Regions from separate parts of the Pedobacter sp. 22226 genome, predicted to be linked through region 2. Evidence: riboswitches for the same ligand, from Rfam matches in the RefSeq annotation. Region 2 holds a riboswitch; the other holds the start of a gene.
The links. A riboswitch is a leader RNA that binds a small molecule or an ion and turns the genes downstream of it on or off. The one in region 2 is predicted to bind S-adenosylmethionine.
Positions count from the first base shown of each region.

Region 1: it holds a riboswitch for S-adenosylmethionine, as region 2 does, so the genes downstream of both, ACTJKC_RS24625 (peroxiredoxin family protein) here and metH (methionine synthase) in region 2, are expected to answer to the same signal.

Region 1 covers NZ_JBQEPB010000014.1:7,512-15,620, forward strand. The annotation lists gene ACTJKC_RS24605 (TonB-dependent receptor) at 1-2,037, opposite strand, end outside; gene ACTJKC_RS24610 (cytochrome-c peroxidase) at 2,126-3,097, opposite strand; gene ACTJKC_RS24615 (YceI family protein) at 3,422-4,063, opposite strand; gene ACTJKC_RS24620 (peroxiredoxin family protein) at 4,093-5,412, opposite strand; gene ACTJKC_RS24625 (peroxiredoxin family protein) at 5,700-7,001, opposite strand; SAM riboswitch class I at 7,160-7,257, opposite strand; tRNA gene ACTJKC_RS24630 (tRNA-Cys) at 8,047-8,109, shown strand, end outside.
Region 2 covers NZ_JBQEPB010000004.1:162,245-170,353, reverse strand. The annotation lists gene ACTJKC_RS10275 (pyridoxal phosphate-dependent decarboxylase family protein) at 8-1,399, opposite strand; gene metF (methylenetetrahydrofolate reductase [NAD(P)H]) at 1,561-2,514, opposite strand; gene metH (methionine synthase) at 2,655-6,353, opposite strand; SAM riboswitch class I at 6,492-6,597, opposite strand; gene ACTJKC_RS10260 (Bax inhibitor-1/YccA family protein) at 6,713-7,468, opposite strand; gene ACTJKC_RS10255 (hypothetical protein) at 7,507-8,073, opposite strand.

The DNA of each region.
Region 1 (8,109 bases), on a different contig from region 2:
CAATCCTGCAGAATAACCTTTCGATTTTTCGGGTTGTAGCGATGGAATACCCAAGGCTTTGGTTGCAGGATTTACATTATTTGCCGTAACCTGATCTATCGCAACTCCGTTCTGAAAGGTAGTAGAGGTTTCTGTGTAGTAAAACTGTGCCAGATCGGGAGCCCTGAAACCGGTATTGTAACCACCACGAACGGCCAGCCATTTAGCGAAACCGTAACGCGTTGCGGCTTTGTAGGTGGTTACGCTTCCAAAATCGGAATAATTTTCTACCCTAACCGCGCCTGATAAAAGCCATTTATCGGTTACGTTCAATTCGAGATCCGCATAAGCAGCAGAAATAGAACGTTTCACATTCACTTCATTTGATGGCCTGAAACCGGCATGGATCTGCGAACCCGGAGAAAGTCCGTTTAAAGGTGTGCTGCCCGCAGCTACGAAATATGGAATGCCCCCAGTGGTATAACCAATAGAATAAATGGTACTTAAATCGGCTTTCGAATAAGAACCTTCTTCGCCTGCAATAATCTGATAGGTTTCTACGCGGTACTGTCCGCCAAAGGCAACATTCAGACCTTTAAGTACTTTATCAAATTTCCTTGAAAAATCTAAACTTCCGCTGTTCTGTGAAGCATTGTAACTGCCCGCATTAAAGGTACGAGGTGTTTTTTGACCTAAACTGGCATTCAACGTATTGCTGATGATGTTATCAAAAGCATTTCTCCCGTAAACATTGGATACGTCGAAGTTCCATCCGCTTATCTTGCCTTTTACACCTATTGCCAGAGATTGATCGGTGATGATGTTATCCATGGCAGGCAGAAATCCATCCGGATAAACAAAGGTATTGTTGCGCTCTGTCCAGCCCGGCAAACGGTATACAGCGGTAAACTGCGAGTTACGGTGACTGATGCCACCGAATGAATATACTTCAAAACCATCTCTCAACGGGATTCCGGCATTGAATGATAATAAACCATCTTTGGATTTATTGGTGGATCCACGCTGATCAAAGAAATGCCGGTCGATACCGCGGCTGGCAATAATGGCATCATCAATTTCTTTGGTATAGATCTGGTCAAAACCCCTGGTATTGGCTCCGCCACCATAAGCCGGACCGATGTAAATCCCATCTGAATCATTTCCGGAAGGAAGTGAAACCGCTTGTGTGGCATATTCGCCAGTGATATTCAGGAAACCTTTTGCGCCCAGTTTTAGTCCGATATTAGCATTGCTCCTGGTGGTTAAGCCATCTCCCCTGCGGCGGATACTTTCAATCGTGCTTGCCGTAATTTCATCAGGAGTATTTTTCAGCACCACGTTAATTACGCCTGCAATGGCATCCGATCCATATTGGGCCGCAGCACCGTCGCGTAAAATTTCGATACGATCTATCGAACCCACCGGAATGGCATTCAGATCGTATCCGGTTGCCCCGTTACCCAAACCGCCCCAACTGATGTTCGAGCTTTTATGTCTTCTTTTTCCGTTTACCAGCACCAATACCTGATCTACGCCCAGGCCTTTCAATTGTACGGTAGAAGTTGCCGAAGCGGCATCGCCACCACCGGAAACCGAAGAGTGGAAAGATGGTGATACATACTGGAGTAACTGCGTTACACTGGCCTGTGGTGAGGTTTGCTGCAATGTTTTTAAATCGATTACATCTACCGGAACAGGCGAATTAAGTTTGGTTCGGTTAGCATTCCTCGAGCCTACAATCTGTAATTCGGTTAAAGTATTATCAGCTTGTTCGAGCGAAACGTTCAGTTTGGTAGCCGATCCAATTTCTACGATGGCGGTTTTATAACCGATGTAGGATACTTCGATAAAGCGTCCGTTTTTGGTTGAAATTTTAAATGCGCCATCCTTATCTGTAACGGTAGAGCCATCTAATCCCTTGATTCTTACCGATACGCCAGGTAATGGTGACTGATCTTCTGCAGCAACCACCACCCCGGTGATGATCCGCTGCTGGGCAACTAATTTTGAGTAAATAACTGTACTCAACAGTAATATGAATAGTAATTTTATCTTCATGTTGTTTATTTTGGAATAGACATACCAATGGCCCTTCGACCTTTTTTCGGGTTGAAAAATGTTTTAAAATTGATTTTTCGGGTTTTGGCTATTGGCCTGTTTTATGGTTTGGTTTTTGAAATCTGTCGTCGGTTAGCGACAGTAAAAAAGCTTCAATATCGTTTATGTCGGTTTCGCTTAATCCCAATGGTTTATTTAGGGAAAGGTCCCTGTTTTTGCCATTTTTAATTACTGCGTCTGGGTTATTATAATACTGGATTACTTCTTTTAGCGTTTTAAACATCCCATTGTGCATATATGGGGCCGTTAAGCCAACATTTCTTAAACCCGGGATTTTAAAATGTCCTTTATGTTCCGGATTACCGGTTACCTCAAATCTACCCTGGTCTTTCAACTCTTCATCGTTAAATAATCCTATGCCTTTAAAACGATCGGCAGTAAAATCTTCACCCGAATGACAGTTGTTACAGTTGGCTTTTCCGATAAACAACATTCTGCCCCGTTTGGCATTTTCGGATATCGCTTTATCATCACCATTGATGTAACGGTCATAAGGACTATTTGCGGTTTCTAAAGTCCGTTCGAAAGAAGCAATGGCCAGCAGTAAATTCTTTTGGGTGGGCGGTGCATTAAAAATCTTTTGAAAAAGTGCTGCATATTCTTTGTCTTTCTGTAATCTATCGATGGCATCAGCAATGGGCAGGTTCATTTCAACCGGATTGATGATGGGTTGCAAAGCCTGATCTTCGAGAGAGGCAGCCCTGCCATCCCAAAAAAGATTCGGCCGGCCCGAAAGGTTGGTTACCGATGGCGAATTACGCGTTCCCTTAGTTCCGCCAACACCTAAACTTACCCTTGCGGTATCGGCAAAAGCAAACTCCGGTTTATGGCACGAAGCACAGCTGATGCTTTTATCTTTGGAAAGAATCGGATCAAAAAACAATTTTTCGCCCAAACGCTCCCTGCTGTTGATTACTGTCGGATCATCGGCACCAAAACCGGCCATCAGTATCACTAAGGTGATAAGACTTAGGGGGATTATGAGTTTGCTTTTTTTCATTGGTTTATTGGGGTAATATCGAATCGTCATGCTAAAGAGTGTCGTCATCTCGACCGGAGCATCGCGGAGTGGAGAGATCTATTTCAAATCATATTGACTGTCATTCTGAACGCAGTGAAGAATCCCTGGCCGATGAAACACGGAACCCGATCGATACGCAGAAATGAATACCTTACTTGCATGATAGACCCTGATCCCGATGAATCGGGACAGGGTGACGACTGTAAAGATTCTTCGTTGCACTCAGAATGACAACCAGGTAATAGCCAGAGGCAGGGAGAACAAACATCCTCCCACACTCCACTAACCTTAACAAGAGATTTTTTAATTATTGGCAACAAGCTGTACATTCAGCTCAAAATCATCATAAATGGTTTTGTCGCCGAGGTTTTCAAAAAAGCTTTTTGATCTGAATTTGATATCATACTTGGTTCTGTCGATAATAATTTTTGCATTGGCCGTTACTTTGTTGCCATCTTGCTTAACCGTAGCCGGGAAAGTAATTTCGTTGGTAATGCCTTTAATGGTGAGTTTTCCTTTTACATTATAAGTACCCGCACCTGTACTTTGGGCCGAAGTGATATTGAAAGTAGCTTTATCAAACTTATCAACGGCAAAAAAATCAGCACTTTTTAAGTGGCCCAACAATTTTGCATTGGTTTCTTTATCCGTTAAATCGGTTACCGCAATGGTTTTGGTATCCAGTTCAAAGCTTCCGCCTTTTAGCACTTTATTATCCAGGGCCAAAGATCCCGAAGTAACATTGATGGTTCCCGAATGTTCTCCGGTTACTTTTTTAGCCAGCCAGGTTAGTTTACTCTGTTCGGCATTTACTTTATAGTTTACCAGTTTACTTACCGAAGTTTCGGCAGGTGCTTTAAGTTTAGGTTTTGGTCCGTTTAAAGCGGTTAAAGATCCAGCTACGATGGTGGTAGCAATGAGTGCAATCGTTTTGTACTGTAACATTATATTTTGGTTTTTAGTTGAGGTGGTATCTATTTTCCATTTGCCTGCGCCTCAAAATAGGCTGCCGATGGTACTGGTTCTGCAATTAATTCGTCCAGTACTTTATTGAATTTTTTCTCATAATCATCGTAGTATTTTCCAGTAACAGTTCCGGTGTATCCGGTGTAGATTTCGCGTACTTCACCCTTACGGTCGATGATAATGGTGGTTGGGTAAGCAATAAATTTGTTCAAAGCCGGAAGTTTATCGGCAACCAAACGTTTATCAGCCAGTCCTCCGAACAGGATATCGTATTTGATATTGTATTTATCGCGGAGTTTACCCAGGGTATATTTTCCATATTCGAGGTCGTCTTTCTGTTCGAAACCGATCGCAATAGCCTCTACACCTCTTTTGCTGTTTTTATTGAACCAGGGCGAAAGAAATACGGTTTGATCGGTACAGTTAGGGCACCAGGTACCTACCAATTCTACAATCACCACTTTACCTTTATATTTATCGTCGGTTAACGAAACCGGTTTGCCGTTGAGGTCTGGAAAAGTAAAAGCAAGTTTTTTAACACCTTCTTTTAAGTGTGTTAATTTGTAGGGATCAGGCAGTTCGGCTTTGCTGTCTTTTACACCTGTAAACTTTAAGTTATCGTAAATCCCCTGACTGATTTCGCCAGAAAGTGTACCGTCTTCGTTAATGGTACCTTTATATATTTTCGGGCTCGGGCCGCTAAAGCCTGAAAGCACAAACTGGTTTCCCTGTACGGTACCTTCGAGTTCGCGACTATCGCCGGTTACCTGCATAATTACGCCGGTAAGTTTATTGCCTTCCTGTTTCAGTATGGCTACTTTATTTGGGACAGCTTCTTTCGAAAATCCTTTAAATTCCCATTTACCGGTTAAATTGGCGGTAGGTGCTACATCTTTACCAGGTTCAACAAAGCGATACGATTTGCCTTGTTCGGCAGTAAAAGGTAAAGCATTACCCTGTAAACCTGGCACCAGGCTTTTATATTCGCCAGAGATCCTGCCATCGCTTTCTATTTTAGCTACCAAAGCGGCATCGTAGGTATTCATTTTGATGAACAAAGAATCCTGACCTAAATATTTGATGTGGAAATCGTCTCTGCGGGTTCCGTTTAACAGCGTGAAAGTAGCATGCTCAGCATCTTTTCCTTTAAGTTCGAAATTAAATGGCACTTCGGTTTCAGCAACCTTGAATACGCCTCGCCATATTCCTTCTTTTATAAATTTTTTGGCCACTTTTGGCTCTTCATCTACTTTATTTACAGCAAAAGCTGCAGTAGAAATGAGGGATGCTAAAGCCAGCACCTGCATTTTAGCATAGTAATTTTTCATCTTTTATAATTTTAGGTGTAGGTTAAAATATGGGCTGTATCTCAATTTTTTGACGTATTCTTGGACGAGTTACTTTGGCAGAATAAAAAAGTCCGTCATTGCGAGGCACGAAGCAATCTTAAAGCGCACACTTTTAGCGATCGTTGTAAGATTGCTTCCTCGGCTGAAAAAGCCTCCTCGCAATGACGACGTTTTGCGTCCATTCAATAACCAGGAAACTTCTCTGTCAATCATACTATTAACAAATCTTTATATACAGCCCAATATTTAATATAGTTGGTTTGGTTTTATTTACTTTTTAGTGTTTCGGTTGCGGCGAGCTTTTCGGGCACTGGTTCAGCAATCAGCTCGTCTAACACTTTATTGAATTTGGCTTCGTAATCGTTAAAGTATTTTCCGGTTACGGTTCCGGTATAACCGGTGTAGATTTCCCGCACATTTCCTTTTCTATCGATAATAATCGTAGTTGGGAAAGCAATGAATTTATTGAGCGCAGGCAATTTTTCGGCCACCACTTTTTTATCGGCAATACCACCGAACAGAATATCATAAGTGATATCATATTTTTCTTTCAGCTTGCCTAAGGTATATTTGGCATATTCCAGGTCATCTTTCTGCTCAAAACCAATGGCTATGGCTTCTACCCCACGTTTTTGGTTCTTTTTAAACCATGGTGAAAGAAATACCGTTTGATCTGTACAATTCGGGCACCAGGTACCAATGGTTTCGATAATCACTACCTTACCTTTGTATTTATCATCACTTAAAGAAACATTTTTCCCGCTCAGATCAGGGAAGGTAAAATCAAGTTTGCTGTAACCTTCTTTAAGGAAAGTAAGTTTATAAGGATCAGGAAGTTCGGCTTTTTCGTTACGCTGACCATCAAATTTCAGGTTTTTGTAAATTCCAAAACCCTGTTCGCCGGTAATGCTGTTATCATCGTTGATTTTTCCCTTCACAATAAAAGGACTCGGCCCGGTAAAACCCGACAACTCAAATTCATCGCCCTGTACGGTACCTTCGAGCTCGCGGGTATCGCCTACAACGGTCATAATTACACCGGTAAGTTTGTTGCCGTTCTGTTTTAACAAAGCAATTGAGGCCGGTACAGCTTCTTTGGTATAGGTTCTAATTTCCCACTTACCAGTAATGTTGTGTTTTGGAGCTACATCTTTACCCGGTTCTACAAAGCGGTAACTTTTGCCATGTTCGGCAACAAAAGGCAAAGAATTGCCCCTGAAACCGGGTACCAGACTGCGGTATTCGCCAGATAAGGTACCATCAGTTTCGATCTTCGCGACCAGCGCCGCATCATAAGTGTTCATTTTTACGTAAATCGAGTCGTCGCCGCGTCGTTCTACATGAAAATCATCACGTCTGGAACCATTAATGAGCGTTAAAATGGCTGTTTGTGGTGTTTTTCCTTTTAACTGGAAGTTAAAAGGCACTTTTGATTCGCTTACACTAAACTCTCCCCTCCAGATCCCTTCTTTAGGGAACGGTTTTGCCACCCTGGCTGATGCAATGCCGCCCAGTAGCAAAACTGAGGTGGTTAGGCATGCAATTTTTGAGGTAATTCTCGTTTTCATAATCATCATTATTAGTTAAACACTATCGTTTTAGAGTTTTTGATAACAAGGCACAATGATTCGCACAGAAAACCATACAGCAAGGCTACAGGCTGTTTATCAGCTGTTATTGCATCATGATCCTTAACGAGAAACAGTGTGTTTACTTGTTATCGGTTAATTTATAATCTATTGCTAGATCAGTTTGAGCACTTTTTCCTATGGAAAGTTGCTAGAAGTTCAACGAGTACTGACTCTCCCTTCTTCTGTATAAATCAACTAATTAATGGTGGTGAATTAATTAGAGTAATAACCTAAACTAGTGGTGGTGATTAGTTTTGGCTGTTCCTGATACCCCGGCAACTTATTGACTGAAATACATGACCACCATAATATTCTATCAAAATGCCCCGGGGTACCAGGATTTTTAAATGAGAATATCTGAATGAAAACCTTTATCAGGTGATCCGTATCTTAGCTTATATTAGCGGCAACAGCAGTTATACTGACCTGAAAAATTGATCAGAGAATATGGCTGAGGTTGTCTGCGGAGTTTCATATCGAACGTAGATTTGCTAGTGAACTGTTTTAATTTTTTGTAAAAGTATAAACTTTGAACAATTTAAACAAGTATTCCTATAGATTTTATAGACTTTATTTATAATCAACTGATTTACAGTAGAATAATTTATTTTTTTTAGCAGAGAGCGCTGGGGAGAGAGCATGGAGGGAGAGCATGGAGGGAGAGCATATCGCTTCGTCATCTCGACTGGAACGCAGTGAAACGGAGAGATCTATCTAGAGATAGATTTTGCTTCGCAGAGCCTTCGGGTTCTCAACTACGGTCGAAATGACGGTATTTGAAGGAAGTGAACGCAACGCTTGGTTCATTCCATCTTCCATTTTACATCTTCCATCAAAAGATCCTTCGTTACACTCAGGATGACAAGCCGAAAAAACAAATTAAAAAAAAGCTACTATTTCTATAGAATTTATAGAATTAATTTTTACCTTTGTTCTGTCTTATACGAAAAGCAGATAATAAGCTAATCGAAAAAGAACACATAGTCATGTGGCCGAGTGGCGAGGTAAAGGTCTGCAAAACCTAGTACGGCGGTTCGATTCCGTC
Region 2 (8,109 bases):
ATATAGGTTAAAGTTCTGTAAGAATTTCTGCCATGATTGCAGTAACCAGCTCAACATCCTCTTCTTTTGTCCGCCAGTTTACGAAAGCAGCACGAATTCCTTTCTTGCCATTATAAAAAGTTGGCGTCATAAATACTTTTCCACTTGCATTTAATTTAGTTAAGAATGGTGAAACTAAACTTTCATCCGTTAATGAAAAACAGACCGTATTTAAGCGAACAGGAGCTAATAATTCGAAATTTGGGTTCTCATTTATAAAGCCCGCGAATTTTAAAGCGTTTTCAACATTGCTTTCTACAATTTCCTGATAGCCTGCTTTCCCATAACTGGTGAGGGTAAACCATGCCGGTAAAGCTTTTAAACGTCGGGAATTTTCGGGCAGGAAGTTTAAATAACTGAAATTCTCCATAGGGTTACTCAAATAAGCCGCATTAGAATTCTGGAAAGTTTCTACCTGCAACAACTGGTGTTTATCTTTCACAAAAAATACGGCACTTTCATAAGGCACATTTAACCATTTGTGGCAATCAACCGTAATGCTGTCGGCATTTTCCCAGCCTTTAACCAGGTGGCTGTATTTAGGGGAACAAGCTGCAAAACCACCAAAGGCGGCATCAATGTGCCACCAGAAATTGTATTTATCTTTTAATGCATTGATTGCTTCAAAATTATCGAAATCGACTGTATTTACTGTTCCGGCACTAGAAATTAAAATGAATGGTTCGCCATGTAGCGCTTGTATTTTCAGTTCCAGATCGGCAACATCCAAAGCTTCGCGATTGCCTTGCATTACCTTTACCTGAATTACATTGCCACTGCCCAAACCCAGCATCGACAATGATTTAATAGCTGAGGAATGTGGCGTAGCCGATAATATATTCACCTTACCGGAAAGCCCTTCTCTCGCAAAATCTTTACCCAGCTGTTTACCAATCCATTGCCTGCCGACGGCAAGGCAAGTAAAATTTGATAAAGTAGCTCCCGTTACAAATCCACCAAAAAAATCTTTGGGGAGATTAAACAGCGAAAGCAATAACTGAATGGTTTCCAGTTCGATTGTAGCAGAAATATCTCCGCCACCATTTGCACTTTGCGTATTTTGATCGTAGATAGTTGAGAGCCAATCGCCTGCAATAGCAGCAGGTGTTGTTCCTCCGGTCACAAAACCCCAGTATCTCGGGCCAGAGGAAGCCACCATAATGGGCTCAAAACGCTGGTTAAATTGTTTTAAGGCTTCAATGGTTCCGGTACCTTGCTCGTTTAAATCACCAATAATCTCCACATCACCCGAACTGGCTGTCGACCGTTCATGAATTTGATTTAAATAATCAATTCCTTGTTGTTTAACCCCGGCGAGTATGACATCGAGGTTTTGTTCGTCAATATTTAAATTATTCATAGTGATCTTGTTTAAGGAAAAAGAAAAACGATAACCTTACGATACAAAATAGCTTTTTTGCTCGTCGAGATTTTGTAATCTCGTCGAACTGTACTGTGGATTTTAAATCCACAAAAAGATATCTGAAGACGGGATTGCAAATCCCGACTAACAATAGCCTACTAAAAAATAGCTTTTGCGATCTTTTTGGTTTGCTCAGGGCGACCCATCGTATAAAAGTGTAATACCGGAGCGCCAAAATCGATCAGTTCTTTACATTGTTTAATCATGGCTTCTGTACCAATTTCTTTTGCTTCGTTGTTATTTTTAGCGTGAGAAAGTGCATCGGTTAATTCATCAGGTAAATCAATGTGAAAAATTTTAGGCAGCACATTTAACTGCGATAAGGTACTGATCGGTTTCAATCCAGGAATAATTGGAATATTAATGTCGTTTTCCCTACATTTTTTTACGAAATCGAAATACTTCTGGTTATCGAAAAACATCTGTGTTACGATAAACTCTGCACCGGCTTCTACCTTCTTTTTCAAATATTTGAAATCGGTACTCATATTTGGTGCTTCAAAATGTTTTTCAGGATAACCGGCAACACCTATACAGAAATCACTTTTAAAGGTTTCTACGTCTTCGTGCAAAAATTTACCTTCGTTATGGTTTTTGATGTGTTCGATTAAATCTGTTGCATAACAATGTCCGCCAGGAGTTGGCACAAAATTTCCATCTGCTTTTCGGGCATCACCACGCAATGCCAAAACATTATCGATACCTAAAAACTGTAAATCGATCAGCGCATTTTCAGTTTCTTCTTTAGTAAATCCACCGCAGATTAAATGCGGAACGGCATCAACCTTATATTTATGGATAATGGCCGCACAGATAGCAATCGTACCCGGACGTTTGCGGTAAGATACTTTTTGAAGCAAACCATTGGCCTGCTCTTTATAAATATAATCTTCGCGAAGCGATGTTACATCAATAAAAGGAGGATTAAATTCCAGCAGAGGCTCTATTGCATCGTAAATCCATTGAATACTTTGCCCTTTTACAGGTGGTAATAATTCGAAAGAGAATAAGGTTTTACCCTTTGCGTTTTTTATATGGTCTGTAATCTTCATACCGTAGTTTGGTTGTCATGCTGAATGCAATAAAGCATTTATAGCATATTGCAGTTCCTGTTCTTTACGACTGCAAGCATCAATTTATATTTTCTTCGTTTAGCGATCCTTCGTTGCACGCAGGATGACAAAGCGACAGGTTAATAAGCTAAATTCGGACTTAACCATCGCTCCACTTCTTCAACCGGCATATTTTTCCTGATGGCATAATCTTCAATCTGGTCTTTGGTTATTTTTCCTAACCCAAAATACCTCGAATCAGGGTGTGCGAAATAAAATCCACTTACCGCTGCTGTAGGATACATGGCATAACTTTCAGTTAAACGCAATCCGATTTTATTCTCCGCATCCAATAACTGGAATAAAGTTCCTTTTTCGGTATGTTCCGGACAAGCCGGATAACCTGGTGCCGGACGGATTCCTGCATATTCTTCTTTAATCAGCTCCTGGTTACTCAGGTTTTCATCCTGTGCATAACCCCAGTATTCTTTACGCACCCGCTCATGCATGCGTTCTGCAAAGGCCTCTGCCAAACGATCGGCCAGCGCTTTGGCCATGATGCTGTTGTAATCGTCATAGTTGGATTCAAACTCATTTACCAGTTCATCTATCCCAATACCCGCAGTTACGGCAAAACCACCGAAATAATCCTGAATGCCGCTTTCTTTTGGTGCAATAAAATCAGATAAGGCGTAATAAGGCTGCCCGTCTACTTTTTCTGCCTGCTGGCGGAGAGTATGAATTTTGACTAGTTTGGCGTTTGGAGTTTGGAGTTTGGAGTCTCCCAACTCAGCACCCTCAACTCTCAACTCGATATCGTCTCCTACCGCATTTGCTGGCCAGAAACCAATTACGGCTCTCGCGGTCAATAATTTCTCATCGAGGATACGCTTTAACAAAGTCTGTGCATCATCAAAAAGTTTTTTGGCCTCATCGCCCACATTTTTATCATCGAAAATTTTCGGATAACTCCCCCTAAGTTCCCAAGTATGGAAAAATGGTGTCCAATCGATATAAGGTACCAGTTCTTCTAAAGGATAATTATCAAAAACCCTTGTACCGGTAAATTCCGGAACAGGCAGATTAGGCTGAAAATCGATTTTAAATTTATTTTCGCGTGCTTCTTCAATCGTTTTAAAACGTTTATCCGAGCGCTTGTTCAAATGTGCTTCGCGTGCTTTATCGTATTCTGCCCTGATGCCTGCAATATATTCGTCTCTGGTATCAGGATTCATTAAAGTGCTGCAAACGGTTACACTTCTTGAAGCATCCAGCACATGGATGGCTGGTCCGGAGTAATTTGGAGCTACCTTTACTGCAGCATGGATCCTCGAAGTTGTAGCACCACCTATGATTAATGGAATGGTAAAACCTTCGCGCTCCATTTCTTTTGCAAAGTGAACCATTTCATCCAGCGACGGGGTAATTAAACCACTTAAACCAATAATATCGGCATTAATTTCTTTGGCTTTTTTAATGATTTCCTGTGCCGGAACCATCACCCCCATATCTACAATTTCGAAGTTATTACAGGCGAGTACCACACCCACAATATTTTTTCCAATATCATGCACATCGCCTTTAACGGTAGCCATTAATACTTTACCTGCCGACGAATTCTGATCCTGATCGGGATTATCTAATTTCTCTTGCTCTATAAATGGCAATAAATAGGCTACAGCTTTTTTCATTACCCTCGCTGATTTTACCACCTGGGGCAGGAACATTTTTCCGGCACCAAATAAATCACCAACGATGTTCATTCCATCCATCAGCGGTCCTTCGATTACCTGAATCGGGCGGGCGTATTTTTGCCGGGCTTCTTCCACGTCATCATCCAGGTACTCCACAATTCCTTTCACCAAAGAATGTGATAACCTTTCTTCAACAGAGCCTTTTCTCCACTCTTCATCTTTAACAACCTCTTTACCTTTCGATTTTACGGTATCGGCATATTCTACCAAACGCTCCGTTGCATCTTCTCTTCGGTTTAACAATACATCTTCTACCCTTTCTAACAGTTCAGGCGGAATTTCCTGATAAACCTCCAACATCCCCGCATTTACAATTCCCATATCTAAACCAGCCTGAATGGCATGATAAAGAAATGCCGAGTGCATGGCCTCCCGAACGGTATTATTACCCCTGAAAGAGAACGAAATATTCGAAACCCCACCGCTTACTTTGGCATAAGGCAGGTTTTCTTTAATCCAGCGGGTGGCATTGATGAAATCGACAGCATAATTGTTATGCTCTTCGAGTCCTGTTGCTACAGTTAAGATATTCGGGTCGAAAATAATATCTTCAGGCGGAAAGCCGATTTCGTGTACCAGGATATCGTAACTTCTTTTACAGATTTCCTTTCTGCGCTCGTAATTATCGGCCTGACCTTGTTCATCAAAAGCCATTACCACAACCGCAGCACCGTATTGCATAATTTTACGGGCACTCTCACGGAATTTATCTTCCCCTTCTTTTAAAGAAATGGAGTTTACAATTCCTTTTCCTTGCAAACATTTCAGGCCATTTTCAATAACCGACCATTTGGATGAATCGACCATGATGGGCAATTTGGCGATATCAGGTTCTGAAGCAATGAGGTTTAAGAATTTGGTCATTGCCGCTTCCGAATCCAACATCCCTTCATCCATGTTTACATCGATTACCTGTGCACCACCTTCTACCTGTTGCAAAGCAACGGCCAATGCAGCTTCGTAATCGCCACCCAAAATCAGTTTAGAGAATTTTGGAGAACCTGTAATATTAGTCCTTTCGCCGATGTTTACAAAAATACTATCAGGGGTGATGGTTACCGGCTCTAATCCACTTAAACGCATGTAAGGCTCCAGTACAGGTATTTTCCTGGGTACAGCTTTTCTAGCGTTTTTGGCAATACAGCCAATATGCTCAGGTGTAGTACCACAACAGCCACCCACAATATTCACAAAACCAGAGGCAATAAAATCATCCACCAGATGAGCCGTTTCGTGTGGTTGTTCATCATACGCACCAAACTCGTTCGGTAAACCTGCATTTGGATAGGCCGAAACATAACATCCGGCTTTTGCCGCTAACTCTTCAATGTGCGGACGCATTTCCTTTGCACCCAAAGCGCAGTTAAAACCGATACTTAATGGTTTTGCGTGCATTACAGAGTTTAAGAAAGCTTCTGCCGTTTGACCGGAAAGCGTTCTGCCAGAGGCATCGGTAATGGTTCCGGAAATCATGATTTCGAGTTTACGGCCAATTACCTCTTCATATTTTTTAATGGCTACAATGGCCACTTTTGCATTTAAAGTATCGAAAATGGTTTCGATTAATAATACATCCGAGCCACCATCTACCAGGCCACGTACCTGCTCGTAATAGGCTTCTTCGAGTTCGTCAAAATAAACCGCCCTGAAACCAGGATCGTTTACATTTGGCGACATAGAAAGGGTACGGTTGGTTGGACCAATGGCACCGGCAACAAAACATTTACGATCTGGATTTGCCGCCATAAATTCATTTGCAGCTTCTTTTGCTATCCGTGCACCTTCAAAACTCATTTCGTAAGAAAGGTCTTCCATCTGGTAATCGGCCATGGAAATGCGCTGGGTACTGAAGGTATTGGTTTCGATAATATCGGCACCAGCCGCCATATACTCCAGGTGTATCGTTTTTATAATATCCGGACGCGTGATGTTCAGCAAATCATTATTGCCTTTTACATCACAGGGATGGTCCTTAAATCGCTCTCCCCTAAAATCTTCTTCGGTTAAGGTATATCGCTGAATCATGGTACCCATAGCACCATCAATCACCAAAATACGTTTCTCTAATTCTTCTCTTATGCTCATTCTAGTTGTTAGATATGAGATGTGAGACATGTGATATGAGAATTATTAAGCACAAATTATGACTCAAATCTCATATCTATCATCTCAAATCTCAAAAAAAGGCTTATCTAAAAAGTTGGTACGTGAATCGTAATCCTAAACTTATCTGGCCCCGAATTTATCCGGGATAGAATTTAGCACCTTGTATGGTTACAGGTTGCTAAGACTTCGTTGGGTCTAATCCCTCCGTCTTTCTTAATAAGCGTACAAAAATGCAACAAAGCTACATCAATTCCAAAATTTATCGCTTTGCCGCCAAATAAAATTACAAAGGCCATGCAAAACTGCACAGCCTTTAAAATATTGTTCTGTTTTTAATCTTATCTTCTGTTACCGAAAATGCGTAATAAGAATAAAAAGATGTTAAGAAAATCAAGATATAAGCGCAATGCCGCAACTATTGCCATCTTTTTTGATTCTACCTGTAGTACCTGTTCTCCACTTGCTTCGATACCCTGACCAATCTGTTTAATTTTCTGAACATCGTAAGCGGTTAAAGCCGTAAAGATTGCGATACCAATAAATGCCATAAATAAACTAAACTGCTCACTTTGGATAAACATATTAACCACACTTGCAATTACTAATCCGATTACGCCAACCATTAAAATAGGGCCGAATTTACTTAAATCGATATTGGTAGTATAACCCATAACTGCCATAATACCAAAAATACCAGCAGCACCTGCAAAGCAGCTTACTACCGAACCAGAAGTATAAGCCAATAGGATAAAACTTAAACTTACACCTGTTAATACCGAGTATAAAACAAAAACACCTATCAAAGCTGGGTAAGAAAGTTTACTTAAGCCAAAACTCATCAGTAAAACAAGTCCAAGTGGCGCAAACATAGCAATGTATCCAAAAATAGACATCCCTACTTTGCCGGTAGATGGGTTAACAGTTAAAAGATATTGCATAAACTGCTCATTTGTTCCAAAAAGATAAGCAGCTACGGTTGATAAACTCAAGGCAACGAACATCCATAAGAAAACGTTTGCAAAGAATTTTTTAGAAACAGAGTTCTCTTGTACAAAAACACTGTTTTTTTGATATTCGAAATTTTGTTGTTCCATTTTAAATTTTGTGTATTTAACTATATAAAAATAAATATTTAGTTTAATCTTTTTGTCAACAGTTCTTCAACTTTTTTAAAGAACTGAAGGGGTTTTAATGTGCGCCATGGCAGATTATCAAAAGCGCCTCCAAAGTTAATGTAATAATCGATGTTATTGTCTCTAAATTCGGCAATTACATGTTCCTGGAAATTCACCCCAACAATCCAGCCATCTTCTACTTCCTGAAACCATTCTTCGTAATAACTGTCGTCAGAAGAATGAAAATTCAATACATTTTCGCCAATCAGGATAAATTTATTGATGCCTTCATCCATCATCAGCTCTAAAATATCGCGCTTGAGTAACATAATGTCGTTGTTAATGGCATCGTTCCACTCCCCTATAAATTCTATAATGGCATAACTCCGGTCGTAATCGGCATATAACACCTTCATGTAAAGCGTATTCGAACCAAACTCGTCCCACTGCGGGTGCAGTAAAAAATTATAAATCTGCTTATCAAAATAAAGCTCCGAATATTCGGTATTGTAAAACGGCGAACGCTCGTCTTCTGCCGAAATATAATCATCTCTCCACTGGTAATAAGGCTCTATCTCGTGCATATACTTTAATTATTGAATGATTGAACAGACAAATTA